3 regions of the Janthinobacterium sp. BHSEK genome follow, and region 3 is predicted to be linked to each of the others. Evidence: predicted binding sites of a transcription regulator. Region 3 holds the regulator's gene; each other region holds the start of a gene.

Region 1 (9,619 bases), on a different contig from region 3:
ATGCGACGCCGGAACAGATGGGCGTGCTGGTCGCCCTGCAGGCGCTGCCGTTCGCCCTGTTCGGCTTGCCCGTCGGCGTGCTGCTGGACCGGCGCAGCAAGCACCCGATCATGCTGTTCAGCGAAAGCATGTCGGGCCTGGCACTGGCCAGCGTGGCCGTCGCCTGGTGGTGTGGCGTGCTGTCGATGCCATGGTTATATATAGTGGGATTCATCATCGGCACGGGCTTCGTCGTCGGCGGCGGCGCCGAACAGGTGTTTCTGACCTTCCTCGTGGGCCGCGATGGTTTGATCGACGCGCAGTCGAAATTTGCCGCCACGGAATCGGCTTCGCGCCTGATCGGCCCCGGCCTGGCCGGCGTGCTGGTGCAAGTGCTGTCGGCGCCCGTCGCCATCCTGTGCACGGCCTGCGGTTATCTGGTTTCCGTCTTCAATTTGCGCGCCATGAGCGTGCGCGATCCACGCCCTGCTCCCTCCGACAAACACGCCCTGCACGACATCGCCGACGGCTTGCTGTTCGTCTGGCGCGAACCGCTGCTGCGCGCGCTGGCCTGGGGCGCCGGCATCTGGCACTTCCTGTTTTACGCCAGCATGGCCTTGACGGTGCTGTTCGCCACGCGCGACCTGGGCATGAGTCCTGGCGTGCTGGGCATGACGCAGATGCTGGGCGGCGCCGGCGTCTTGCTCAGCGCCTTCATCGTCAAGCCGCTGACGCGCCGCTACGGCGCCGGCCGCACCATCCTGATCGGCCTGGCATCGACCTCGCTCTGCTTTGTCCTGACGCCAACGATTCCCGCCGCGCTGTTCGGCAGCGCGGCCGCCAGCGCCGTTGCCTATGCCATATTGATGTTCTTTTTCGATTGCGGCGTGATGCTGTTCTTTATTCCCTACCTGGGCCTGCGCCAGAAGGTCACGCCCGATCCCATGCTGGGCCGCATGACCTCGACCATGCGCTTCCTGACGGTGGCGACGGCGCCGCTGGGCGCGCTGGCCGCCGGCTGGGTGGCAGAACATTTTGGCGTGCGCAATGGCCTGGCCTGCATCGCGGCAGGCAGCATTGTGTTGACGATCGCCATGGTGTGGGGCACGCCGCTGCGTAGCGTGCGCACCTGAAGCGAGGAACGGGAATACACTGCAGAAAGATTGCCTTGGCGACACTATTCATGCCAAAGCCTGTGAGGTTTGATTTACATCAAGGTTTTAATTGATGTAAATCCATAAGCTGTATTACATCACTTGAGGAGCACGCCATGTTTAACACCATCTTATTTCCCACCGACGGCTCGCCGTTGTCCGACAAAGCTGCCGAGACTGCTCTCGCCTTCGCCCAATTGAACAAGGCCAAGCTGGTCGCCATCAGCGTGGTGCAACCCTTCCCGTTCTCGCCGATGGCCGACGGCGGCATCGTGCTCGACGCCAGCCTGTATGAACAGCAGATGCAGGAAGCCTCGCAACGCGCCATCGACAAGATCGGCGCAGCGGCGCGCGCCGCCGGCGTGCCCTTCGAAGGCGTGGTGGCCGTGTCACCGAGCCCGCATGACGAAATCGTCAATGCGGCGCAAACCTACCATTGCGACATCATCCTGATGGCCTCGCATGGCCGCAAGGGCTTGAACAAACTGTTCGTGGGCAGCGAAACGCAAAAAGTGCTGGCGCATACGCACTTGCCTGTCATGGTCCTGCGCTAACCTTGCACTAGCACAATCCCAGCCCGGCGCCGCGAAAAAATCAGCGGGCCGGCGCCTGCTTCGGCAGCAACACCCACACGGCGCCGCTCTGCTTCATGCGGCCCGCATTCTCGGCCGCTTCCGCGCCAAAGCCAAAGAAATAATCGACCCGGATCGGCCCGCGAATGGCGCCGCCCGTATCCTGCGCCATGACCAGGCGCTGCATGGGAATCTCGCTATTGGCTTGCGTGGTGGACAGGAACACGGGCGCGCCCAGCGGCAGGAAGCGCGAATCGACGGCCACCGAGCGCTGCGGCGTCAGCGGCACGCCCAATGCGCCCTTCGGCCCCACCTTCGGATCGGGCAAACGCTCTTCCTTGAAGAAGACATAGCTGGGATTGGCGTTGAACAATTCATCCTTGCGCGTGGGATGGCCGGCGATCCACGCCTTGATGCCCTGCGCGGACGCCTGGCTCAGGGTCAGCTCGCCCTTGTCGACCAGGTAGCGGCCGATCGACTTGTAGGGATGGCCGTTTTGATCCGCATACGCCACGCGCACGGTTTCCTGCGTATCGGTCAGCTGCACGCGCCCGGAACCCTGCACCTGCAGGAAGAACGCCTCGACTTCATCATCCACCCACAGCAATTCCTTGCCAGTGACGGATGTGGCGCGCTCGATATCGGCGCGGGTCGCGTACGGTATCACCTTCTTGCCGACCAGCTTGCCCCGCAGGCGCATGTTCTTCAGCTCAGGATACACGCCGGCCAGGTCGACCGAGACCAGGTCGTCGGGCACCTTGTACAGCGGTGTCTGGTATGGACCTCCGCGCTTGCGCGCACCGTGCAGCAGCGGCTCGTAGTAGCCGGTGACGAGGCCCGTACTGGCGCCATCGGCCGTGATGACTTGATTCGGCACAAAGAAAGTCTCGAAGAACAGGCGGATGGCCTTGTCGCTGTCGGCATTCACCTGGCGCGCGATCGTGCACGATTCCTTCCAGTCCGGCCGCTTGACCAGCACGCCGCACGAAGCCATGAACGCGGGCCAGGCGGCGCGCATGTCGTCGCGGGCCCAGCCAGGCAAGGCGGCAAATTTGGCGGGCACGAAGGTGGGCGCTACCGCTGCATCGATGGCGTCCTTGGCATCCTTGGCATCGGCGGGCTTGGCCGGAACCGGCCTGACGACGGTCGGCGCGATGGGTGGCGCCTTGCCGCCGGCAGCGGGCGGCGCAGGCGGCGTGGTACAGGCGGAAAGCGCAAGCGCGACGGCGCCGATGGAAACGGGTAGACTACCGCGTGTCAACAGACGGCGGGTAAATACTAAGCTGCGGGTAAATAACATAGGAGTACGTATGTGGATCTTGATGATAGAGGCGCTGGTGGCGTTCTTCTTGCTGGCATTTATAGTCTGGTGGACCATGTATTCGGGTAAAAAACCCGCGCCACCGGCACGCAAGCAGCTCGGCGAAGAACAGGACGGCACCGAGAAACTGAAATAAGGGGGCGCGAGCCCCCGGCGACGCATCAATGCAAGGTGCGCGGCACCGACAGCACGAACTCGGGAATCGGCGCTTCGAACTGATGGCCGTCTTCGGCCACGCAGAAGTATTCGCCATGCATCGAGCCTTGCGGCGTGCCCAGCATGGTGCCGCTCGTGTACTCGAACTGCTCGCCCGGCTGCAGCAACGGCTGGTGGCCGACGGCGCCCAGGCCCCGCACCTCTTCCACCTTGTTGTTCGCATCCGTGATGACCCAGTGGCGCGAAATCAGTTGCGCGCCGGCCGTGCCCGTGTTGACGACGCGGATCGTGTAGCTGAACACGTGCCGCCCCTGGTCCGGTGCCGATTGCTCGGGCAGGTATTGCGTCTTGACCGTTACCGTAAATTCATAAGTCGCCATCGTCATTCCTATTCAGACATTGCCAGTCGTATTGTGTGTCGCGCGCGACGCATTGGCCATCGCGCGATGCGTATTCTGTGTTTCACTGTCCTTCAATGAAGCATGGTACCGGCGTCAAGCGTAAAATAGCGCATCTCCGCATTTTCTACTCTTAGCCTTTAGCCACCATGACAACATTCCGTATCGCTCCCAGCATCCTGTCCGCCGACTTTGCCCGCCTGGGCGAGGAGGTGCGCAACGTCGTTACCGCCGGCGCCGACATCATCCACTTCGACGTGATGGATAACCATTATGTGCCGAACCTGACCATCGGCCCGCTGGTGTGCGAAGCGATCCGCCCGCACGTGCAAGTACCGATCGACGTGCATCTGATGGTCAAGCCTGTCGATCGCATTATCCCGGATTTCGCCAAGGCTGGCGCGAACATCATCACCTTTCACCCGGAAGCGTCGGATCACGTCGACCGTTCCTTGCAGCTGATCCGCGACAACGGCTGCAAATCGGGCCTGGTGTTCAACCCGGGCACGCCGCTGCACTACCTGGAACACGTGATGGACAAGATCGACATCATCCTCATCATGTCGGTCAACCCGGGCTTCGGCGGCCAGTCCTTCATCCCGCAAGCGTTGAAGAAAATCGCCGAAGCGCGCCGCATGATCGACGAATCGGGCCGTGACATCATGCTGGAAGTCGATGGCGGCATCAAGATCGACAACATCGCCGCCGCCGCCGCCGCAGGCGCCGACACCTTCGTCGCCGGCTCGGCCATCTTCGGCAAGCCGGACTACAAGGCCGTCATCGACGCCATGCGCGCGGAATTGGCCAAAGTGGCGGGCGCCTGATGCAAGCGGGCACGGTGAAAGACCACGTACTGGCCGGCGTGCGCGCCGCCATCATCGACCTCGATGGCACGATGCTCGACACCGTGCCCGATTTTCATGTCGCCATCAATGGCATGCGCGCCGAACTGGAGCTGGCACCCATCAGCGCCGAGGCCATCAAGCTAATGGTGGGCAAAGGCTCGGAAAACCTGATCCGCACCGTGCTGGCGCTCGACTTCGATGCGGCCGGCGTGGAACAGCGTTTCGAGCAGGCGATGGAAGGCTATCAGCGCCACTACCTGGCCATCAATGGCCAGTTCAGCACCCTGTATCCGGACGTGGAAGCAGGGCTGGCGGCCATGAAGGCGGCGGGCTTGCGCCTGGCCTGCGTCACCAACAAGCCGATCGCCTTCGCCCTGCCCCTGCTGCGGCAGAAAAAACTCGATGGCTACTTCGAGATCGTCTACGGCGGCGATTCGCTGCCGAAGAAAAAACCGCATCCCATGCCGCTGCTGCAAGTATGTGCGGACTTCGACCTGCCGCCCGCCAGAGTGGTGGCCATCGGCGACTCCTCGAATGACGCGCAAGCGGCCAGGGCTGCGGCTTGCCCCGTATTGACCGTACCGTATGGCTACAATCACGGACACTCTATACACGATACCGATTCCGATGGTATAGTAAAGACACTGCTCGAAGCAGCACGTTTTATTAGCATGCAAAATTAACCGGCATACTGACCAAACCCAACACTATATCGTGAACACGTTTCTCATCAAAAAACACAATGTCACCCAAACCGGCTCGATTGAGGCCTGGCTTTGGCGACGCTGGCAATCCTGGCAGGCCTAAGGGCCGAGCCGTTACGATTGCTGCCGGCTGCACACGCGTCCTTTGCGCCTCTTGCGCAAGTTCCATGTACCGGCAGGTTTTTTGATAACCCACCGCAGGGTTTGTGCACTATGCACACTCGCACCCTGGCGGCATGGAGAAACACATGACCGAACTCGAATTCAAATCGCTGGCCCAGCAAAGCTACAACCGCATCCCCCTGATCGCGGAAGCGTTCGCCGACCTGGAAACCCCGCTCACCCTGTACCTGAAACTGGCACAGGCCCAACACGGTGGCAAGAACACCTTCCTGCTCGAATCCGTCGTCGGCGGCGAACGCTTCGGCCGCTACTCCTTCATCGGCTTGCCCGCCACGACCGTGCTGCGCAGCTACGGCAAACGCACTGAAATCGTCAAGAACGGCACCGTGATCGAGGAACACGAAGGCAATCCGCTCGACTTCATCGAACAGTTCCAGTCGCGCTTCAAGGTCGCCCTGCGCCCCGGCATGCCGCGCTTCTGCGGCGGCCTGGCCGGCTACTTCGGCTACGACACCGTGCGCCACATCGAGAAAAAGCTGGCCGGCGGCGCGCCGAAAGATGACTTGAAGCTGCCCGACATCCAGCTGATGGTGACGGAAGAACTGGCCGTCATCGACAACCTGTCCGGCAAGCTGTACCTGATCGTCTACGCCGACACGACGCAGCCCGAATCGTTTTCGAAAGCACAGCAGCGCCTGAAGGACTTGCGCATGATGCTGCGCCGCGGTGTCGATGCGCCCGTCACCAGCGCTTCCGTGCGCACGGAAACCATCCGCGATTTTTCCAAGGAAGATTACCTGAAGGCGGTCGCCAAGGCGCATGAATACGTGATGGCGGGCGACCTGATGCAGGTGCAGATCGGCCAGCGCATCCGCAAGCCATATGTCGATTCGCCGCTGACCCTGTACCGCTCCTTGCGTTCGCTCAATCCATCGCCGTATATGTACTTCTATAATTTCGGCGACATGCAGATCATCGGCGCCTCGCCCGAGATTTTGGTGCGCAACGAAACGACGGCCGATGGCGGCAAGAAAGTCACCTTGCGTCCGATTGCCGGCACGCGTCCGCGCGGCGCCACGCCCGAGCGCGACGCCGAGCTGTCGGCCGAACTGCTGGCCGATCCGAAAGAGATCGCCGAGCACGTGATGCTGATCGACCTGGCGCGCAACGACATCGGCCGCATCGCGGAAACGGGCAGCGTGCAAGTGACTGACCGCATGGTCATCGAAAAGTATTCGCATGTGCAGCACATCGTCTCGAACGTGGAAGGCACCCTCAAGGAGGGCCTGTCGAACCTGGACGTGCTGCGCGCGACCTTCCCCGCCGGCACCCTGACGGGCGCGCCGAAAGTGCGCGCCATGGAAGTGATCGACGAACTGGAAATCACCAAGCGCGGCATCTATGGCGGCGCCTGCGGCTACCTGTCGTTTGGCGGCGAAATGGATGTGGCGATCGCCATCCGCACGGGCGTGGTCAAGGACGGCATGCTGTACGTGCAGGCCGCGGCCGGTATCGTGGCCGACTCCATTCCTGAAATGGAATGGCAGGAAACCGAAAACAAGGCGCGCGCCGTGCTGCGCGCCGCCGAACAAGTGCAAGATGGCCTGGATGGAGGGTTTTAAGATGCTGCTAATGATCGACAACTACGACTCCTTCACCTACAACATCGTGCAGTATTTCGGCGAATTGGGCGAAGACGTGCGGGTCTACCGCAACGATGAAATCACGATCGCACAGATCGAGGCGCTGAATCCGGACCGCATCTGCATCTCGCCCGGCCCGAAAGCACCGGCACAGGCGGGCATTTCGGTGGAAGTGCTCAAGCACTTCGCCGGCAAGAAGCCGATACTGGGCGTGTGCCTGGGCCACCAGGCCATCGGCGATGCGTTTGGCGGCAAGGTCATCCGCGCCAAGCAAGTCATGCACGGCAAGACTTCCCTCATCGCGCATACGGGCGTGGGCGTTTTCAAAGGCATGCCCAGCCCCTTCACAGTGATCCGCTACCACTCTTTGGCGATCGAACGCGCCTCGCTGCCTTCCTGCCTGGAAGTGACGGCGTGGACGGACGACGGCGAAATCATGGGCGTGCGCCACCGGGAATACGATATCGAGGGGGTGCAGTTCCACCCCGAATCGATCCTCTCGGAACACGGCCACGCCCTGCTGAAGAATTTCCTCGAGCGCTGATCCCATGCGCACGCCCCGACGTGCCATCAGTGTCCTCCTGCGCCATCATTGAAGAAGGAAGCATCATGCCGATCACCCCACAAGAAGCCCTGCTGCGCTGCATCGAACACCGCGAGATCTTTCACGACGAAATGCTGTACCTGTTCCGCCAGATCATGTCCGGCGAAATGTCCCCCACCATGATCGCGGCCCTCACCATGGGTTTACGCGTGAAAAAGGAAACCATCGGCGAAATCGCCGCCGCCGCGCAAGTGATGCGCGAGTTTTCCACCAAGGTGCCCATGGCCGACACCACCAACCTGCTCGACATCGTCGGCACGGGCGGCGACGGCGCGCACACGTTCAATATTTCCACCGCCTCGATGTTCGTGGCGGCGGCGGCGGGCGCGCGCGTAGCCAAGCATGGCGGGCGCAGCGTGTCGTCCTCGTCCGGCAGCGCCGACGTGCTCGATTCCTTGGGCGTCAACATCAACCTGCAGCCCGAGCAGATCGCCCAGTCGATCGCGCAGACGGGCATCGGCTTCATGTACGCGCCGAACCACCATGCGGCCATGAAGCATGCGGCGCCCGTGCGCAAGGAACTCGGCGTGCGCACGATCTTCAATATCCTCGGGCCGCTGACGAATCCGGCCGGCGCGCCGAATATCCTGATGGGCGTGTTCCACGCCGACCTGGTCGGCATCCAGGTGCGCGTGCTGCAGCGCCTGGGCGCGCAGCATGCGATCGTCGTGTATGGCCGCGACAATATGGATGAAGTCTCGCTGGGCGCGGCCACCATGGTGGGCGAATTGATCAACGGCGAAATCCGCGAATATGAAATCCATCCCGAAGACTTCGGCATGTCGATGATCGCCAGCCGCAACCTGAAGGTGGCCGATTCCATCGAATCGAAGGCGAAGATGATGGAAGCGCTGCGCGGCGAGCCTGGTGCCGCCGCCGACATCGTCGCCCTGAATGCGGGCACGGCGCTGTACGCGGCCGGCGTGGCCAGCTCGATCGAAGACGGCCTGGCGCGCGCGCGCGCCGCCGTCAGCTCGGGCGCCGCGCTGGCGAAACTCGATCAATTCGTGCAGGTGACGCAGCAACTGGGCACCCCGGCGCAAGCGTAAGCCCTCCGCCCTCCTTTATAGAATAGCGACCATCATGTCCGACATACTCGATAAAATCCTGGCCGTGAAAGCCGATGAAGTGGCCAAGGCCAAAGCCCGCCGCAGCCTGGCCAGCCTGCGCGGCGACGTGGAAAGCGACGGCGCCCTGCGCGCCGGCCTGCGCGGCTTTGAAGCAAGCCTGCGCCAGCACATCGCCGACGGCAAGCCCGGCATCATCGCCGAAGTCAAAAAGGCGTCACCGTCGAAAGGCGTGATCCGCGCCGACTTCCGTCCGGCAGACATCGCCGCCAGCTATGCGGCGCATGGCGCGGCCTGCCTGTCCGTGCTGACGGACGAACAGTTCTTCCAGGGATCTGTGGATTATCTGCAGCAGGCGCGCGCCGCCTGCGCCATTCCCGTGCTGCGCAAGGATTTCATGGTCGACATGTACCAGATCTATGAAGCGCGCGCCATGGGCGCCGACTGCATCCTGCTGATCGTCGCGGCGCTCGACCATGGCCTGATGGCGGAGATGGAAGCGTGCGCCCACGAACTGGGCATGGGTGTGCTGATCGAAAGCCACGACGGCGACGAACTGACGGCGGCATTGAAACTCAAGAGCGCACTGATCGGCATCAACAACCGCAACCTGCGCACGTTCGAGACGTCGCTGGAAACGACACTCGGCCTGCTGCCGCGCATCCCGCAGGACAAATTGATCATCACGGAATCGGGCATCCACAGCACGGCCGACGTGCAGCGCATGCGCGATGCGCACATCCACAGCTTCCTCGTGGGCGAAGCGTTCATGCGCGCACCCGACCCCGGCGTGGAACTGGAACGCCTGTTCAGTTAAACCATGGTAGGCTGGCAGTCATGAGACACGCGATCGCCATCCTTGCCGCCGCCGTCCTGCTGTCGGCTTGCCAGACTGCGCCCCCGACAGCGGAGCGCACTGTCCCTCGTACGCCGGCCGCGCTACAGCTTGCCGCCAGCATCGACGCCTACAAGTCGCTGGTGGCGCAACAGATCATGGCGGCCAACGCAGAATATACGTTCAGCGGACGCCTGCCGCCCATGCTGCCGGCCATC
Region 2 (9,619 bases), on a different contig from region 3:
CGCTTGGACGTCCTGCATGGCGCGCCCCAGCGCCGGGTCCATGCACGCCTCGCCGCCGCTGAAGACGACGGCGTCGACCAGGCCCACGCGGCGGCGCAGCCAGGTCAGGACGTCCTGCCACGGCATGGCGCCTGCCGGCGTGCGCGCCTGCAAGTGCGGATTGTGGCAATAGCCGCAACGCCAGGGGCAGCCCTGCACGAAGACCACGGCGGCCAGCTTGCCCGGGTAGTCGGTGGCGGAAAAGGGCGTCAGGCCGCCCACTTTCAACTCAGCCATGGCAGGCGGGCTGGCCAAGCCGTGCGCCCGCTTCCGTAAAATACTGGCGCTCGTGGAATTCGCCCTGCTTGCCGATGTTGAACGAGGCGACGGGGCGGTGGTAGCCCATCACGCGGGTCCAGATTTCGCAGCGCTGGCGTTCGGTGTCGAGCAGGGTGATGGCGGGAGTGAAGTCGGGACGTGCATTCATGGCGTTTCCTCAAGTGATGGAGCAGGGTGGGCCTGCTTGCGGGCGATCAGCTCCGCGTCGCAGGTGGGGCAAAATTCATGTTTGCCGGCCAGATAGCCGTGGCGCGGGCAGATGGAAAACGTGGGCGTGACGGTGATGTAGGGCAGCGAGAAGCGGCTCAGGGCGCGTTTCACCAGCTCGCGGCAGGCATTCGCGTCCGACAGCGCTTCCGTCATGTACAGGTGCAGCACCGTGCCGCCCGTGTACTTGCGCTGCAGCGCATCCTGCAATTCCAGCGCCTCGAAGGGGTCGTCCGTGTGGCCGACGGGCAGCTGCGACGAATTTGTATAGTATGGATTGTCGACGGTGCCCGCCTGCAGGATGGCGGGATAGCGCTTGCGGTCTTCGCGGGCGAAGCGGTACGTCGTGCCTTCGGCCGGCGTCGCTTCCAGGTTGTACATATGGCCCGTCTCTTCCTGGAAGGCCACCATGCGGGCGCGCACGTGGTCGAGCAGGCGGATCGCCAGCGCATGGCCCTCGGGACTCGTGATGTCCCAGGCGTCGCCGCTGAAATTGCGGATCATCTCGTTGATGCCGTTCACGCCCAGCGTGGAAAAGTGGTTGCGCAGGGTGCCCAGGTAGCGCTTCGTGTACGGGAACAGGCCCTGCTGCATCAGTTCCTCGATGGTGCGGCGCTTGATTTCCAGGCTGGTCTTGCCCAGTTCCAGCAGGCGGTCCAGGTCCGCCATCAACGCCGCTTCGTCGCCGCGCCACAGGTGGCCCAGGCGCGCGCAGTTGATGGTCACCACGCCCAGGGAACCCGTCTGCTCGGCGGAACCGAACAGGCCATTGCCCCTTTTCAGCAGTTCGCGCAAGTCCAGCTGCAATCGGCAGCACATGGAGCGGATCATGTTCGGCTTGAGTTCCGAATTGATGAAGTTCTGGAAGTAGGGCAGGCCGTAGCGGGCCGTCATCTCGAACAGGCGTTCCGCGTTTTCGCTATGCCAGTCGAAATCCTCGGTGATGTTGTAGGTGGGGATGGGGAAGGTGAAGACTCTGCCCTTGGCATCGCCCGCCATCATGATCTCGATATAGGCGCGGTTGATCATGTCCATCTCCGCCTGCAGCTCGCCATAGCTGAAGTCCATCTCCTGGCCGGCGATGACGGGAATCTGCTCGCGCAGGTCGTCCGGGCAGACCCAGTCGAAGGTGAGGTTGGTGAACGGCGTCTGCGTGCCCCAGCGCGATGGCACGTTGAGGTTGAAGATCAGCTCCTGCATGTACTGGCGCACGTCTTCATAGCGCAGGCTGTCCTGGCGGATGTAGGGCGCCATATAGGTGTCGAAGGAGCTGAACGCCTGCGCGCCGGCCCATTCGTTCTGCAGGGTGCCGAGGAAATTGACGATCTGGCCGATGGCGCTCGACATGTGCTTGGGCGGACCCGATTCGATCTTGCCCGGCACGCCATTCAAGCCTTCGTGCAGCAGGGTGCGCAGCGACCAGCCGGCGCAATAGCCGGCCAGCATGTCGAGGTCGTGGATGTGCAGCGCCGCTTCGCGGTGCGCCGCGCCCACTTCCGGCGGATACACCTGGTCCAGCCAGTAGTTGGCGATGACCTTGCCCGACACGTTGAGTATCAGGCCGCCCAGCGAGTAACCCTGGTTGGCGTTGGCGTTGACACGCCAGTCGCGCCGGTCCAGGTATTCATTGATGGACGCGGCGACATCGACCTGGCCGCGCATGGATGGAACTGCATTTGTCGTCATGAAACCTCCAATAAACACAACATGCGGTGTTTTTATGGAGATTAATCACTAAATATAGTGACGTCAAAGGGCGCGTGCAGTTGCGTGGCGAATCCTTGATGCAGGTGAAAAAAGCATCCCCCGTTTACTTTTTCGCGCGTCCCTGGTGCAGGATGAAGCAGCTCAGGCCAAAATGCGCGGCGGCGCAGGCGGCGATGCTGATGCTGGAGGCGGGCAGCACGTGCGCCCAGATTTCCAGCGGTGAGAAGGTGCTCCAGCTGGCGACGCGGATATCGAACGTGACGTAGTTCGCCAGCAGCCAGTACAAGGCCAGCAAGCCCGTGCTGGTGGCGGCCTGGCGCACCACGGGCATGGCGCGGCGGGAGAGGACGGCTTGCAGGAACAGCAGCAGCACGCCCGGATACGCGCCCAGCACCTCGGGCGACAGCATGGACAGCGCCTCGGCGTCGTAGCCTTCCGTGGGCGCGGCCCACTGCACCTGCAGCACGGTGAGGAACAGGGTGAGCAGGAAGATCAGCAGCGGTTTGCGGGGCATGGCGGGCAATTGGACAGGGAGAAAAGGGGGGCATTTTACAGCCAGGTCAAGCAAGTTGAACGCGCGCCAGCCATGCATGCATTCCTTCACCTGCGTCAAGGACTGGGCGGTATGGGCGGGGCTATAGTCTGCACCCTGAGCCGATACAGGACTGTGAACACCATGATGCTTGAATCAACCACCGCCACCCGCGTGGCCGGACCGCTGGAACTGGTCTGCCCCGCCGGCAGCCTGCCCGCCTTGAAAGCGGCCGTCGACAATGGCGCCGACACCGTCTACCTGGGCTTTCGCGACGCCACCAATGCGCGCAATTTCGCCGGCCTCAATTTCGACGAGAAGGCCATCGCCGAGGGCGTGCGCTACGCCCACCAATATGGACGCAAGGTGCTGCTGGCGCTGAACACCTATCCGCAGCCGCACAACTGGGCCGTGTGGCGCAGCGCCATCGACCGCGCCGCGCAGGCCGGCATCGACGCCATGATCGTGGCCGATCCGGGCTTGATGGCGTATGCAAGCGAGCACCACCCGCAGCTGCGCCTGCACCTGTCCGTGCAGGGCTCGGCCACCAACTACGAAGCCATCAATTTTTACCATGAACACTTCGGCATCGCCCGCGCCGTGCTGCCCCGCGTGCTGTCGATGGCGCAGGTCGAGCAATTGATCGCCAAGACGGAAGTCGAGATCGAGGTCTTCGGCTTCGGCAGCCTGTGCGTGATGGTCGAGGGACGCTGCGCGCTGTCCTCGTATGCGACGGGCGAGGCGCCGAACACGCACGGCGTGTGTTCGCCGGCGAAATCCGTGCGCTGGCTGGAAACGCCGAACGGCCTCGAATCGCGCCTGAACGGCGTGCTGATCGACCGCTATGCGCCGGGCGAAAACGCCAGCTATCCGACCCTGTGCAAGGGGCGTTTCGAAGTCAACGACGAAGAGTATTACGCCATCGAGGAGCCGGCCAGCCTGAACACGCTGGCGCTGCTGCCGCAGCTGATCGCCATGGGCGTGAGCGCCGTGAAGATCGAAGGGCGCCAGCGCAGTCCCGCGTATGTGGCGCAGGTGACGCGCGTGTGGCGCGAAGCGATCGACGCCTGCCGCGAAGGCAATGCGCGCTACGCCGTCAAGCCGGGCTGGATGGCGGCCATGGACAAGCTGGCCGAAGGCCAGCAGCACACCTTGGGCGCGTATCACCGCTCTTGGAAATAGCAAAACCTGCTGCGCGTCCCGGGGCGCGGCCTGCGATGCTCACCGCCTCGGCGGCCCCGTGCTAAAGCACGGCTGCGCTTCTCGGCCCCGCCGCGAGCCGCTCGCTACGGTTTTGTAACTTAAAAAATATTGGAAAAGGCATGCTAAAACTCTCTTTGGGTCCCTTGCTGTACTACTGGCCGCGTGCCACCGTCTTCGAGTTTTACCAGCAGATCGCCGGCACCGCCGTCGATATCGTGTACCTGGGCGAAACCGTCTGCTCGCGCCGGCATGAGGTGCGTCTGGCCGACTGGCTCGATATCGCCGACATGCTGGCCGCCGCCGGCAAGGAAGTGGTGCTGTCGACGCAGGCGCTGATCGAGGCGGGCGCCGAACTGGCGACCCTGCGCCGCATCACGGGCAATGGCCGCTATGGCGTCGAGGCCAACGACATGGGCGCCGTGCACTGCATGGAAAAGGGTACGTCCTTCGTCGCCGGTCCCCATTTGAACCTGTTCAATGGCCCCAGCCTGCAATTGCTGGCGCGCCTGGGTGCACGGCGCTGGGTGATGCCGCTGGAAATGGGGCAGACGGCGCTGGCCGAGATGCAGCGCCAGAAACCGGAAGGGCTGGAGACGGAAGTGTTCGCCTATGGCCGCATGCCGCTGGCGTTTTCCGCGCGCTGCTTCACGGCGCGCAACCGCAACCTGCCGAAGGATGATTGCGGCTACAGCTGCCTGGAAGAGCCGGACGGTCTGCTGCTGCGCACGCGCGATGAAGTGCCCTTCCTCGTGTTGAACGGCACGCAGACGCAGTCGGCGCTGGTCTACAACCTGGTGCGCGAACTCGACGCCATGCGCGACATGGGCGTGTCGGTGGCGCGCATCAGTCCGCAAGCCATGCATACGGAACAGGTGATCGCCATCTTCGACCGCGCCCGCCGAGGGCAGGTCAGCGGCATCGGCGCCCAGGCCCAGCTGGCGGCCTGCCAGCCGGCCGGCGCCTGCGACGGCTACTGGCACGGCCAGCCCGGCATGGAACAGCACGCCGCCCATTGAACGCATCGAAAGGAAGAACATGCAAGATCAACTGGAAAGATTGCCCGTCCCGGCCCCGGTCCCGGCCAAACCCGGCATGAGCAAGCCCGCCGTGTCGTACCGGCTGCCCGAACCGCTGGCCGAACTGCTGTCCAAGCTGCCGCCATATCCCGCCTCGTGGCTGTTCGTGCAAGGCTTGAACCGCCTGCTGGCGCCGCAATTGCCCGACGACGTGCGGCGCAGCCTGGAGGGGCGCAGCCTGCGCTTGCGGCTGCTGGACGCCGGTATTGCCTTCGATTTCGAGTGGCAGGGCACGGTATTCGTAGCCGAGCGCTATGCCGACGTGCCCGACCTGTGCATCGCCGCCAGCGTGCATGATCTGATGCTGCTGGCGCGGCGCCAGGAAGATCCGGACACCCTGTTCTTCAGCCGCCGCCTGAGCCTGGAAGGCGATACGGAGCTGGGCCTGCTGTTCAAGAATACGCTCGACGCCATCGAATTGCCGCCGTTCGACCTGCAGGCGCTGGGACCGCGCCGCGTGCTGGCGCATCTGCGCGACCGGGGCGCGCGGGAAGGCTGAGCGGGGAGCTGGCGGCGGCAGGCGTTCAGTGGCGGCAGTGGCCGCAGGCGCCGCTGCACGAGGCCAGCTGTTCTTCATCCGTCGCCTCGCCCATGAAGCCGGCGCCGTTGACGGCGGCCAGCAAGCGTTCCTGCGTGGCCAGGCGTTCGTCGAATTGCACCGTGGCGCCGTGGCGCGCCAGCGAGACGCAGACGGTGGCCACGCCCGTGACCGCTTCAAGCGCGCCCGTCAACCTGTCGGCGCAGCCTTCGTGATCCATTCCAATAATATTCAAGCGCGCTGTCTGCATGGGTTCCTCTTGTTTTTCAGATAAAAAAACAGCGTAGGCGAGGGGCGCGCATGCCGTCCAGAGCAGCACGCAAGATTTATTTTGTATTTGCGGTTTTATTGATCTGGATTAATTCGTACCGCTTCACTCCGGCCTGAACTGCTGTTGTTTTATACACAGTTTCCATAATCCAGTCGACAAGCGTGCCCTGCTGCGCGATACTGTCATTCTGATAAGAACGCTGATGAAAGCGCTGGAAAGGAGGGGCCATGCGGCGCCGCCCCCTGCTCATGCTTGCCGGCCTGTGGCCGTTGGGCGCTGCGGCCGGCACGCCGCTGCCGCTCGTGTATCCGCGCCACCAGGCGCTCGATGATCCGCAGCAAGGTTATGTGACGGCCTTGCTGCAACAGGCGCTGGCCCGGTCGGGCCAGGCGTATGCCTTGCGCCGCTCCGCAATGCGCATGGTGCAGACGCGCGCCATGCAGGAAATCGCCATGGCATCGGGCAGCGTCGACGTCGTCTGGGCCATGACGAGCCGCGCGCGCGAAACGCAATTGCTGCCGGTGCGCATCCCCATCGACCGCGGCCTGATCGGCTGGCGCGTGGCCCTGATCCACGCCCGCCAGCCGCTGCTGCTGCGGGGCGTGCGCAGCATCGCCGCCCTGGCGCGGCTCTCGGCCGGGCAGATGCGCGACTGGCCCGACTCCGCCATCCTGCAGGCGAATGGCTTGCGCCTCGATACCTCGAGCACCTACGAAGGCCTGTTCCAGCAACTGGCGGCGGGACGCATCGATTACTTTCCCCGCTCCGTGATCGAAGCCCAAAGCGAGCTGGCCAGCCATGCGCAATTGCCGCTGGCGCTAGACACCCACCTGGTCATCCGCTACCCGGCCGCGCTGTACTTTTTTGTCGGCAAGCACCGGCCGGAACTGGCGCGCCACATCGAGACCGGGCTGGAAACCATGCTGGCCGATGGCAGCTTCGCGCAGCTGTTCCAGCGCCATTTCGGCCGCCTGGCGGAGGCTTTGCAACTGTCCCATCGGTACGTGCTGGAGCTGGCCAATCCGGACCTGCCGGAGGAGACGCCGCTGGCGCGCAAGGCACTTTGGTATCGTCCAAAACATTACTAATAGTTTTATTGATCAGTGTCAAACAGCCGCTCCAATCGTGCGCAGGATGTTTGAGGAAACGCAAAGCGAGTTCAACAGAACACCTGTTGACACTTATAAAATTTTCGCCGAACATCGTTCTACTTTGCAACACTTTCCCAGCGATAGCCGCCATGGCGGCTGTCGTGCGGGACCCGTGCGCCCGTTCAACGGCAAGCCGCCGCCAGCCACCGAACGCCCAGTTCCCTTGTAACCATCCGTTATCTTTTCGAAGGTTTGCCCATGCTCGAGTCGATCACGTCGGTATTGCACCAGGTGCCGGAACTGGCCCTGTTCCTGGCGCTGGCGCTGGGCTACGCGGTAGGGCAGATACGCTTCGGCCCGATCCAGCTCGGCGGCGTGTGCGGCACCCTGATCGCCGCGCTGCTGATCGGCCAGCTGGGCATCACGCTGGACGCCAGCGTGAAGAACGTTTTCTTCATGCTGTTCATCTTTGCCCTCGGCTACGCGGGCGGTCCCCAGTTCTTTGCCAACCTGAATGCCAAGGGCTTGCGCCTGGGAATACTGTGCCTGATCGAAGTGGTGGTGGTGCTGGCACTGGTGCTGCTGGCCACGCGGTTCCTGGGCCTGGACCAGGGCACGGCGGCCGGCATGATGGCGGGCGCGGCGACGGAATCGGCCGTCGTCGGCACGGCCACGGACGCGATCTCCAAGCTGGCCTTGCCGGCGGCCCGCATCGCCGAGCTGCAAGCCAACGTGGTCACCGCGTATTCCATCACGTACATCTTCGGCCTGATCGCCATCGTCATCGTCACCAGCCAGATCTTTCCGCTGTTGTTGCGCGTCAACCTGCGCGAGGAGGCGGATAAATTATGGCAAAAGATGGGGGGCGCGCAAACCGATGGCGATGGGGTGCAGGCGACGCCGGAAATGGTGGGCCGCGCCTACCGCATCAGCCGCGGCGCGGGACGCCGTCTCGATGCCTTGCAGCATATTTTTGCGGGCCGCGCCAGCATCACGCGCGTGCGCCGGCACGGCAAGGTATTGCCTTTGGAGCCAGCACTGCGCCTGCGCAATAACGACGAAGTGCTGGTGATCGGCCACCGTCCCGCGCTGGTGGCGGCCGAAGCCATCCTGGGCGAGGAATTCGCCGACACGACGGGCTTGAACATGGCCGTCTCCGCCGTCGAAGTGGTGCTGCAGCAAGCCGCGCTGGTCGGCCAGCCCTTGCGCCAGCTGGCCTTGCCCACCGGCGTGCACGTGGCGGCCGTCGTCCGCGGCGAGCACAGCATGCCGCCGCTGCCCGACCTTGCCCTGCAGCGCGACGACGTGCTGCGTCTGTACGGCACGACGGAAGGACGCGAACTGAACACGGCCTTGGCCGCCATCGGCAAGCGCGTGCCCACGGGCGAGCGCAGCAATATCGTCTACGCCAGCATCGGCATCGTGCTGGGCGTGTATATCGGCGGCTTTAGCGCCAGGCTGGGCGGCATCCCGTTTTCGCTGGGCACGGGCGGCGGCGCCTTGCTGACGGGCCTCGTGTTCGGCTGGTACCAGGCGAGAAAACCTGGCATGCCGGGCATCCACCCCAGCGCGCTCGACATGATGAAGGATATCGGCCTGGCCACCTTCATCGCCTGCGTGGGCCTGGCGTCGGGACCGCAGGCGATCGACCTGATCCGCCAGTACGGCCTGTCGCTGCCCTTAATGGGCGTCTTGATCGCCGTCATCCCCGCCTCGCTGTCGTTGCTGGTGGGCCACTTTTTCCTCAAGCTGGAAGCGCCCGTGCTGCTGGGCGCCATCGCCGGCCAGCAGTGCAGCACGCCAGCCTTGTCGGCCGTGCAGAACGCGGCCGGAAATTCCACGCCCTTGCTGGGCTACACGATCACGTATGCGATCTCGAACGTGGTGCTGCCTCTGCTGGGGCCGCTCATCGTGGCCCTGGCCGGCTCCGTCCACGCATGAGCAGCCAGCAAGGGCACAGGCAGTAAAGAATTCCTTCAACACGAAAGGCGGTCCGCATGGAATGGTTGCACGAGTTATTCAAGAAGTCGCCCGAAATTGCCTTGTTTCTCTCCCTGGCAGTGGGCTACTACATCGGCAAGATCAAGTTCGGCTCGTTTCAGCTGGGCGGGGTCGCCGGTTCGCTCCTGGTGGCGGTCCTCGTCAGCCAGGTGGGCGTGGCCATCGATCCCGGCGTCAAGTCGGTGCTGTTCGCGCTGTTCATCTACGCGGTCGGCTATGAAAGCGGGCCGCAGTTCTTCAATTCGCTGGGGCGCCAGTCGGTGCGCGAAATCATCCTGGCCGTCGTGCTGGCCGTGACGGCGCTGCTGACGGTGGTCATCATGGCCAAGGTGTTCGGCCTGGACAAGGGCCTGGCGGCCGGCGTGGCGGCGGGCGGCTTGACGCAGTCGGCCATCATCGGCACGGCGGGCGATGCGATCACCAAGCTGGGCCTGGCGGCCGACGAGGTGGCGCGCCTGCAGGGCAACGTGGCCGTCGGCTATGCCGTCACCTATGTGTTCGGCTCGTTCGGCGCCATCATCGTCTGCGTCAACATCTTGCCTAAGCTCATGAAACGCACCATCCGCGAAGATGCGATCAAGGCGGAAACGGCGTTGCAGGCGGGCGTGCAGGTGCTGGGGCCGGGCCAGACGCCGGCCGCGCCCGACTTGATCGGCCGCATCTATGCTGTGGGGC
Region 3 (9,619 bases):
GCTGGAAATCGACGGGCCAGTACGAGGAAGAGCTGAAGAAGGCGGAAGCCGACTACGGTCCCCTGTTCAACAAGTACCTGAGCCAGGACTTGAAGACGGTGGCGGCCGATCCGCAGGCGCAAGCCATCGGCCAGCGTTTGTTCCTGACCTACTGCGCGCAATGCCACGGTTCGGATGCGCGCGGCAACAAGGGCTTCCCCAACCTGACGGACAAGGACTGGCTGTATGGCGGCGAACCCGACATCATCAAGACCACCATCCTGCACGGCCGCAATGGGCAAATGCCGCCGATGGGCGCCGCGCTGGGCTCCGAAAAGGATGTCGAGAACGTGGCCCATTACGTGCTGAGCCTGTCCGGTTCCACCTCGGACCCCGTCAAGTCCGTGTTGGGCAAGGCCAAGTTTGGCGCCTGCATGGCCTGTCACGGCGCCGATGCGAAGGGCAACCAGATGCTCGGTGCGCCTAACCTGACGGACAAGGTGTGGTTGTACGGCGGCAGCGCCGATACCATCATGGAAACCGTGCGCAAGGGACGCAGCAACACCATGCCGGCCTTCAGCGATTTCCTCGGCGAATCCAAGGTACACGTGCTGTCGGCGTATGTCTGGAGCCTGTCGAATCCCCAGACGCCCGTGAAATGATGTAATGGAACCTCAAGTCATCAAGATGTATGCGGCCCGCGAGCAAATCTACCCTCGCGAGGCCAAAGGACGCTACGCTACCTGGCGATGGGTATGCGTATGGCTTACCCAGCTCGCGTTCTACGGCTTGCCGTGGTTGACCTGGAATGGCAGGCAAGCCCTGCTGTTCGATTTGACCACGCGCAAGTTCTACATTTTCGGCGTCGTGCTGTGGCCCCAGGATTTCATCTATCTGGCGGCCCTGCTGATCATCTGTGCGTATTTGTTGTTCCTCGTCACGGCCATTGCCGGGCGGGTATGGTGCGGCTTTTCTTGCCCGCAAACGGTATACACGGAAATCTTCCTGTGGGTCGAACGCCGCATCGAGGGCACGCGCAGCGCGCGCATGGCCCTCGACAGGCAGGGTCCCTCCGTGCGCAAGGCATTCAAGAAGACGGCCAAGCACCTGGTCTGGGGCGCCATCGCCCTGTGGACGGGCTTTACCTTTGTCGGCTACTTCACGCCGATCAAGGAACTGGCGCGCGAGGTGACCACCCTCAATTTCGGTCCCTGGGAATGGTTCTGGGTCTTGTTCTACAGCCTGGCAACCTACGGCAACGCAGGCTGGCTGCGCGAGCAGGTGTGCAAATACATGTGCCCCTACGCGCGCTTCCAGAGCGCCATGTTCGACCAGGACACGCTGATCATCACCTACGATGCCAAGCGCGGAGAACCACGCGGCGCCATGAGCAAGAAGGCTGGCAACAACGACAAGCTGGGCGACTGCATCGACTGCACCCTGTGCGTGCAGGTGTGTCCGACCGGCATCGATATCCGCAACGGCCTGCAGTATGAATGCATCGGCTGCGCCGCCTGCGTCGATGCCTGCAATACCGTGATGGACAAGGTCGAACGGCCGCGTGGCCTGATACGCTACAGCACCGACCATGCGATGGAAAACAACTTCAATTCGAAGCAGATCCGCCAGCGCGCCATGCGCCCGCGCGTGCTGATCTACACGTCCATCCTGGCCCTGATCATCATCGCCGTGTGTACTTCGCTGGCCCTGCGCACGCCCCTGAAAATGGACGTGATCCGCGACCGCGGTTCGATGGGACGCGAAGTGGAAGACGGCATGATCGAAAACGTCTACCGCCTGCAGATCATGAACACCTCCGAGCAAAGCCAGCATTTCAAAATCAGCGCATCCGGCTTGCCGGGCCTGACCTTGCTGACACGCGAGGAAGTGACGTTGCAGCCGACGGAAACGCTGGGCTGGCCGATCCGCCTGCGCGTGCCGCACGGCGTCGGCGAGAAGGGTTCGAACAAGATTGCAATCGAATTGCACTCGCTGGACGACCCGTCGCTGCACGTGCGCGAAAGCGCGGTCTTCATCGTGCCGCGCTAATGCAGGAAGGCCGGTCCCCGCATGGGGGCCGGCCATTTACACAGGAGAAATAGCATGTCCGACAGTCTGAAACTGCAAGCCCCCGTTGCCCCGTGGTACAAGCACCGCTGGCCATGGCTGCTGATGATCGGTCCCGGCCTGTCCGTGGTCGTCGGCAGCTTCATGGGTTATATCGCGTTTACACAACCCGATGCGCTGGTGGTGGGCGACTATTACAAGCAGGGCAAGGCCATCAACCAGGATTTGAAGCGCGACACGATCGCCAGCGACCTGGCCATGGATACGACCCTGGCGTATGACGTCGCCGCAGCGCGCCTGAGCGGTTCCGTGCACAGCTTCGGCAAGGCGTACCAGAGGCCTTTGCTGCTGCACCTGGCGCATGCGACCCTGCCGGAAAAGGATATCAAGCTGCTGGTGCAGCCCGATGCTGCCGGCAATTTTTCCGTGGCGCTGCCGATGCTCGAACGCAGCCGCTGGCAGGTGCTGGTGGAAAACGACAAGCGCGAGTGGCGCCTGTCCGGTATCTGGACCTGGCCGCTGCAACGCAGCATCGCGCTGCACGCGGATGAAGAGCTATAACGTACAGCGCCGGGAAAAAACCGTAGCGAGCGGCAGTGATTTGTGGCTGAGAAGCGCAGCTGTGCTAGAGCACAGCGAGCATCGCAGGCCGCAAAGCGCGACGCGCAGTAGGTTTTGACGGTGCTGTTATTTGCAGACGTCCGTGCCGGCCGTAATGGCCTTCAATTTCGCCGGCTGCAGGATCTCGATCTCTCGGTTGGAGACGCGCAGCCAGCCTTCCTTCTTGAATTTCGACAATAAACGGCTGACGCTTTCGATGGTCAGGCCCAGGTAGTTGCCGATTTCCTCGCGCGACATGCGCAACTGGAATTTACTGCTCGAATAGCCGCGCGCTTCATAGCGCGACGCCAGGTTGACGATGAAGGCGGCAAAGCGCTGCGTCGCCTGCATATTGCCCAGCAACAGCATCACGCTTTGCTCGCGCGTGATTTCCTGGCTCATCATGCGGTGGAAATGGCGCAGCAGGGTCGGCATGTTGCCCAGCAATTGTTCCAGGCTGGAAAACGGGATTTCACACACTTCGCTGTCTTCCAGGGCCACCGCATTACAGTGGTGGCGGTCGGCGCTGATGGCGTCCATGCCCAGCAGTTCGCCAGCCATCTGGAAACCCGTCACCTGCTCTTCGCCGCCCGGATTGATCTGGTAGGTCTTGAAGTGGCCCAGGCGGATCGCGTACAGGTTCTGGAACGAGTCGCCGATGCGGAACAGCGAGGCGCCGCGCACGATCTTGCGGCGGCGGCCGATGATCTGGTCCAGCCTGTCCATGTCGCCCACATCGAGGCCCATCGGCAGGCACAATTGATGCATGCTGCAGGTCGAGCATCGCGCACGCAACGCTTCCACGGTCACTGTGGGCAAGGTTGGAGTGAGTAGCGCTTCAGTCATGTCGGTACCTTTTAGAAAATGCAACAACAAGTTTACTGCATACAGGGTTGCCGTGTGCCAATTTCACCGCAATTTCACCGAATAAACGACGTCCCGCCTTTAATTATATGGCAACATCGTCAAAAGCCCATGCGGAGAGGGCAATTTGCGTGGCGGCGCTTGCCAAGCTGGGGTATTGATAGGAAAATTCCTGACAGCATTATTTGCCGCCTGTGCCGCCCGGTACTGAAAAGGAAATCATGAAGCCTCTCGGCATCAAAGCAAAAGTCGCGCTGGCCACCAGCCTGACCTCGATCGCCATGATCGCGCTGGTCACCATGATCCAGGTGCAGCACATGCGCGACGATTTCACCCGGGTACTGCTGAGCCAGCAGTCGTCCCTGATCAGCCGCACCGCCGCCGAGCTCGACGACAAGCTGGGGATGCTGCTGCAGATCGTCACCCTGACGGCCCGGCAGCAGCCGCCGGAACTGATCGCCCAGCCCGCCCAATTGCGCGAATACTATTCGCGCCGCTCGATGCTGGTGCTGTTCGACGACGTGCTGGTGCTCGACGCGCACGGCGCCGTCGTGGCCGACATGCCAGAAGTGGCGGGGCGCGCCGGCATCAACGTCGCCGAGCGCGAGTATTTCCAGACCGTGCTGCGCACGCGCCAGCCCATGATCACCGAGCCGATGCTGGGCAAATCGAGCGGCATGCCCATCGTGCAGATGGTGGCGCCCGTGCTGGCCGCCGACGGCCAGGTGGCCGGCGTGGTGATCGGCGTGCTGCGCCTGTACAAGGACAACCTGCTGGGGCGCTTGCGCTCGGAAAAGATCGGCAAGAGCGGCTATTACTTCATCCTCACGCGCGGCGCCGTGCCGCGCTACGTGCTGCACCCCGATACCAGCCGTTTGCTGCAGCCGCGCCTGCCGAACGCCAACCTGACGACCACCCAGCTGCTGAAGGACGATGGCGAAGGCAGCATGGTCAGCACCAACAGCCGCGGCATCACGGCCGTCAACAGCTTCAAGCGCCTGAAATCGGTGAACTGGCTGCTGGCCGCCTCGCTGCCCCTCGACGACGCCTTCGAACCGTTCGACGGCGTGCTGTACCGGCTGGTGCTGTGGAGCATCCTCGCCTCGCTGCTGGCCGCAGCCGTGCTGGGCTGGGTCACCGTGCGCCTGCTCTCGCCCCTGGTGCGCCTGCGCGACACCCTGCAGGCGCTGCGCACCAGCGGCAGCCGTTTCACTCCCGTTCCCGTGCAGCAGCGCGACGAGATCGGCGAACTGACGGAAGCCTTCAACGGCCTGATGAGCGAGCGCGACCGCCTGCAGCAGGAACTCGAATCGCGCGCGGCGGAGCTGGAACAGGAGCGCGACCGGGCCGAGGCGGCCAACCGTGCGAAGAGCGATTTCGTGGCCAACATGAGCCATGAAATCCGCACGCCCCTCAATGCCGTGCTGGGCATGGTGTATTTGCTGGGCAATACCAAGCTCGATACGGAACAGCGCAAGTACCTGACCATGGTGCGCGTGGCGGGCCAGTCGCTGCTGGGCATCCTCAACGACGTGCTCGACTATTCGAAGATCGAGGCGCGCCGCATGGAATTGTCGCCCGTCGAATTCGACCTCGACGAAGTCATGAACACGCTGGCCACGACCATGACCATGAATGCGGGTGAAAAGGAGCTGGAACTGGCCATTGCCGTCGAGCCCGACGTGCCGCGCCGCCTCGTGGGCGACGCCCAGCGGCTGCAGCAAATCCTCGTCAACCTGGCCGGCAACGCCATCAAGTTTACCGAGAGCGGCGAAGTGGTGGTGGCCGTCAGCCTGGCCGAGAAAGAAAACGGCCGCGCCTGGCTGCGCTTCGAAGTGCGCGACACGGGCATCGGCATGACGCAGCTGCAGCAACAGCAGCTGTTTGCCGCCTTTTCGCAGGGCGACCAGAGCATCACGCGGCGCTTCGGCGGCACGGGCCTGGGCCTGGCCATCAGCAAGCAGCTGATCCACATGATGGGCGGCGACATCGCCGTCGCCAGCAACGAAGGCAAGGGCAGCCGCTTCTGGTTCAGCGTGCCGTTCGAGATGCTGGCGCAGCCGGCCGAAACGCGGCGCACGCCCACCCTGGGCCAGCTGCGCCTGCTGGTGGCCGACGACAACCGCACCACGCGCGAACTGATCGTCAAGCTGATCGAGGCATGGGGCTGGCTGGCCGACGAAGTGGACTCCGGCTTTGCCGCCATCGAACTGTACCGCGAACGCCTGGCGCAGCAGCAACCGTACGACGTGGTGCTGGCCGACTGGCACATGCCCGTGATGGACGGCCTGGCCACGGCCAAGGCCATCCGCCAGGCGGCGGCCGGCCAGCGCCAGCCCATCGTGGTGATGGTCAACGCCTTCGCCCGCAACCACCTGGAAGAAATCTCCAGCGCGGCCGAGGCCGATGTCGTGCTGATGAAGCCGATCACGGGCTCGAGCCTGTTCGATGCCCTGCACCAGGCGCTGATTGCCAAGCACGACGGCGGCGAGCAGCGCATCCTGCACCAGCCGCTGGGCACGGAACTGGCCGGCGTGCATTTCCTGCTGGTGGAGGACAACCACCTGAACCAGGCCGTGGCGCGCGGCATCCTCGAACACATGGGCGCCACCCTGGACGTGGTGGGCGACGGCTTGCAAGCCGTGGAACGGCTGCGCACGGAAGCGCTGCGCTACGACATCGTGCTGATGGACATGCAGATGCCCGTCATGGACGGTTTCAGCGCCACCCACATCATCCGCACGGAACTGCGCTTGAGCCTGCCCGTGATCGCCATGACGGCCGGCGTGCTGGCGTCCGAGCGCGAGCGCTGCATGACGGCCGGCATCAGCGATTTCATCGCCAAGCCCGTGGTGGTGGAAGAGATGATGGAAGTCATCCTGCGCCACCTGCCCAAGCGCCCGCCAGTGCAGACGGCCGGGCCGGCGCCCGTCGCCGATGAGGAAGTGTTTTCCATGGCGCCGCTGATGCGCGTGATGGGGCGCGACGCGAAGGGGCGCGGCGTGCTGCGGCGCATGGTGGAAGACGCGCTGAACAAGGGCATGACGCCCATGCGCGACGCCGAAACAGCCTTGCAGGCAGGCCGCCACAGCGACGTGGCGCGCATCCTGCACAGCGTGCGCGGCTCCGTCGGCACCCTGGGCACGAAACGCCTGATCCGCGCCGCCTTCGCCACCGAGGAAGCCATCGACGCGGGCCGCCTCGACGAAGTGCCGGCACTGCTGGCGCAGACGGCGCAGGAACTGGAATTGGCGCTGACGGCGGCGGCGGATTGGTTATCCAGGCTGAAGGATTAAGCCTGCAACGTAAAACCGGGGTCTGACCCGCCGGGTCTGACCCCGGAACCTTGTCGGATTACGCGCTTGCGCGCTAATCCGACCTACCCCATTTACGCCGGCACGCCCAGAATCACGCTGGACGCCTTGAAAATCGCCGTCACATTGCTGCCGATCTCGATGCCCAGCTCGGTGCTGCTCTGATTGGTGATGATGGCGGCGATGGTGCCGCCGCGCGGCAAGTCCAGCACCACTTCCGTGTTGACGGCACCCGTCTGCACGCGCGTCACCACCCCGGTCAATTGATTGCGCGCGGAGAAGCGCGCGCCTGCGCTGTCGGCCACGAGGATGATCGACGACGCCTTGATCAGCGCAAACGCTTCCGCGCCCGGCACCAGGCCCAGGCTTGCGCTGCTGCCCTGCGTGACGATGGCAACGATGTGCTGGCCACCGGGCAATTCCAAGGTGACTTCGTCGTTGACGGCACCCTGTTTCAGTTCGGCCACCTTGCCGAGGAATTGATTGCGTGCCGTGGTTTTCATGGCCATTCTCCGTATGAGTAAAAGATCGTCGGCGATGCCTTCGGCCTGGCTGCCCAGCTGGCGCAGGTAGCGGGCATGCTCGCGCTCGATGATGCGGAAATTGTCGACCAGCTGGCGTCCCCGTTGCGTGAGCCGCGTGCCGCCGCCGCCCTTGCCGCCCGCCAGGCGCTCGACCAGCGGCTCGCCCGCCAGATTGTTCATCGCGTCGATGGCGTCCCAGGCCGCCTTGTAGCTCATCTTCACAAGCTTGGCCGCCTGCGTGATGGAACCGCACTCGGCGATGGCGCCCAGCAATTCCACCCTGCCGGCGCCGCCCAGGTGCTCGCCGCCCACCGTCATCCATACCGAGCCTTGCAGGCCGATTTCCGCTGCCGCTGATTTATCCAATGCGTTCACCCAATGCCATGTGTTCTTCCCTGTTATCAATCTGTCCGTCGCGCAAGTACAGCACATGCTCGCCCAGGATGCGCGCATCTTCCGGATCATGGGTGATCAGGATCATGGGCACGTCCAGGCGCTGCTGCCACTGGCTCAGTTCCAGGCGCATTTTGACACGCAGGGCCGGATCGAGGGCGGCGAACGGCTCGTCGAGCAGCAGGGCATTCGGTTCGGCCACGAGCGCCCTCGCCAGCGCCACCCGTTGGCGCTGGCCTCCGGACAACTCGTCGGGGAACTGGTGCGCCAGTTCCTGCAAGTGAAACGCGTCGAGCCAATGCTCGACCTTCTGCAATTTCTCGCGCGCGCGGGGATTGAACCAGCCGCGCGCCAGGCCGAAGCCCACGTTCTGGCGCACCGTCAGGTGCGGAAACAGCGCGTAATCCTGGAACAGGTAGGCGACATTGCGCTGCTGCGGCGGCAAGTTGATGCCGGCGGCCGAATCGAACAAGGTGCGCCCGTTCAGGCGGATATGGCCCGCGTCCGGTGTAAACAGTCCGGCAATGGCTTTCAAGGTCATGCTCTTGCCGGCGCCGGAGGGGCCATACATGGCGATGCGCTGGCTGCCGGAGGTGCATTGCACCTGCAGGTCGAAGCGGCGTTTGCCAGAGCGCAAGGTGGCGCGAATGTCGAGGTCGAGTTGCATAGCGGTCATTTATGAGCGATGCGCCCGGGCGCCAGGCGGCCAGCCGACAGCAGCACCACGATGCAGACGGCGGAGGTGATCAGCACGAGGGTGTTGGCCACGTCGTCCTGGCCCGCCTGCACGGCCTCGTACACGGCGACGGATAAGGTCTGCGTCTTGCCGGGGATGCTGCCGGCCACCATCAGGGTGGCGCCGAATTCGCCGAGCGCGCGCACGAATCCCAGCAGCACGCCGGCGAGGATGCCGCGCCACGCCAGCGGCAAGGTGACGCGGAAGAAAATCGCCAGCTCCGAGATGCCCAGCACGCGAGCCGCCTGCTCGAGCTGGCCGTCGACGGCTTCGAAGGCGGCGCGCGCGGGCTTGAAGACGAGGGGAAAGGCGACGACGGTGGAGGCGATCACGGCGCCCTGCCATGTAAAGATCAGGTTGATGCCGAAGTTGTCCTGCAACCAGATGCCCAGGGTGCCGCGCCGCCCCAGCAGCACCAGCAGGTAATAGCCAAGCACGGTGGGCGGCATCACCATCGGCAGGGTCAACAGGGCGTCGAGCAGCTCGCGCCCGGGAAAACGCGTACGCGCCAGCAGATAGCCCGTACCGATGCCGAGCAACAAATTGAGCGCCGTGGCCCAGGCCGCAACTTTCAGCGACAGGGCCAGCGCGGTCCAGGCGATATCCATGCGGGCGCTTACCTAAAAATCAGGGCTTTTTAAAACCGTATTTGGCCAGGATGGCTTGCGCCGGCGCCGTTTGCAGGTAGCTGACGAAGCGCTTCGCTTCGGCGGCATTGCCGCTGCCCTTGATGGTGGCGATCGGGTACAGCACGGGCGCGTCGAGCGGCACCTCCAGCACCACGTTCACTTTATCCTTCATGATGGCCGCGTCGGTGGCGTAGACAAAGCCCGCATCGACTTCGCCGCGCGCCACGTAATCGAGCGACTGGCGCACGTTCTGCGTGCCGATGGCTTTCGGCTGCACGGCGTCCCACAGATTCGCCTTCTTCAGCGCGCCTTCCGAATAGCGGCCGACGGGCACGCTGGCCGGGTTGGCGATGGCCACGCGGGTCACGCCCTTGTGCGTCAGGTCGGCCAAAGCCTTGATGCCCAGCTTGCTGTCGTGCGGCACGATCAGCACCAGGCTGTTGCCGACGAAATCCATGCGGTCGGCCGGCAAGACGAGGCCCTGCTTTTGCGCCGCATCCATGGTTTCCTGGT

Evidence for each region. The regulator FNR, encoded in region 3, switches genes on or off when oxygen is low (the NO sensors DNR and NnrR bind a similar motif). The targets are predictions, from matches to a motif close to TTGATNNNNATCAA.
Region 1: a site for FNR is predicted at 1,182-1,195, ahead of AC0V2Y_RS16650 (universal stress protein). Genes of this name have one in related genera too.
Region 2: a site for FNR is predicted at 2,832-2,845, ahead of ubiU (ubiquinone anaerobic biosynthesis protein UbiU). Genes of this name have one in related genera too.

Annotation. Positions count from the first base shown of each region.
Region 1 covers NZ_JBWBYV010000046.1:21,461-31,079, reverse strand. Annotated here, with positions in the region: gene AC0V2Y_RS16655 (MFS transporter) at 1-1,112, shown strand, start outside; gene AC0V2Y_RS16650 (universal stress protein) at 1,250-1,687, shown strand; gene mltA (murein transglycosylase A) at 1,728-2,966, opposite strand; gene AC0V2Y_RS16640 (hypothetical protein) at 3,016-3,162, shown strand; gene apaG (Co2+/Mg2+ efflux protein ApaG) at 3,188-3,562, opposite strand; gene rpe (ribulose-phosphate 3-epimerase) at 3,730-4,404, shown strand; gene AC0V2Y_RS16625 (phosphoglycolate phosphatase) at 4,404-5,108, shown strand; gene trpE (anthranilate synthase component I) at 5,378-6,874, shown strand; gene AC0V2Y_RS16615 (aminodeoxychorismate/anthranilate synthase component II) at 6,876-7,439, shown strand; gene trpD (anthranilate phosphoribosyltransferase) at 7,505-8,548, shown strand; gene trpC (indole-3-glycerol phosphate synthase TrpC) at 8,583-9,383, shown strand; gene AC0V2Y_RS16600 (hypothetical protein) at 9,404-9,619, shown strand, end outside.
Region 2 covers NZ_JBWBYV010000083.1:13,434-23,052, forward strand. Annotated here, with positions in the region: gene AC0V2Y_RS24365 (anaerobic ribonucleoside-triphosphate reductase activating protein) at 1-276, opposite strand, end outside; gene nrdD (anaerobic ribonucleoside-triphosphate reductase) at 269-466, opposite strand; gene AC0V2Y_RS24375 (ribonucleoside triphosphate reductase) at 463-2,211, opposite strand; gene AC0V2Y_RS24380 (hypothetical protein) at 2,336-2,746, opposite strand; gene ubiU (ubiquinone anaerobic biosynthesis protein UbiU) at 2,909-3,946, shown strand; gene ubiV (ubiquinone anaerobic biosynthesis protein UbiV) at 4,087-4,983, shown strand; gene ubiT (ubiquinone anaerobic biosynthesis accessory factor UbiT) at 5,003-5,542, shown strand; gene AC0V2Y_RS24400 (heavy-metal-associated domain-containing protein) at 5,568-5,831, opposite strand; gene AC0V2Y_RS24405 (hypothetical protein) at 5,908-6,081, opposite strand; gene AC0V2Y_RS24410 (substrate-binding periplasmic protein) at 6,080-6,940, shown strand; gene aspT (aspartate-alanine antiporter) at 7,202-8,884, shown strand; gene aspT (aspartate-alanine antiporter) at 8,941-9,619, shown strand, end outside.
Region 3 covers NZ_JBWBYV010000005.1:63,010-72,628, forward strand. Annotated here, with positions in the region: gene ccoP (cytochrome-c oxidase, cbb3-type subunit III) at 1-641, shown strand, start outside; gene ccoG (cytochrome c oxidase accessory protein CcoG) at 646-2,028, shown strand; gene AC0V2Y_RS02895 (FixH family protein) at 2,083-2,607, shown strand; gene fnr (fumarate/nitrate reduction transcriptional regulator Fnr) at 2,734-3,492, opposite strand; gene AC0V2Y_RS02905 (response regulator) at 3,732-6,806, shown strand; gene AC0V2Y_RS02910 (TOBE domain-containing protein) at 6,899-7,666, opposite strand; gene AC0V2Y_RS02915 (sulfate/molybdate ABC transporter ATP-binding protein) at 7,707-8,417, opposite strand; gene modB (molybdate ABC transporter permease subunit) at 8,414-9,085, opposite strand; gene modA (molybdate ABC transporter substrate-binding protein) at 9,105-9,619, opposite strand, start outside.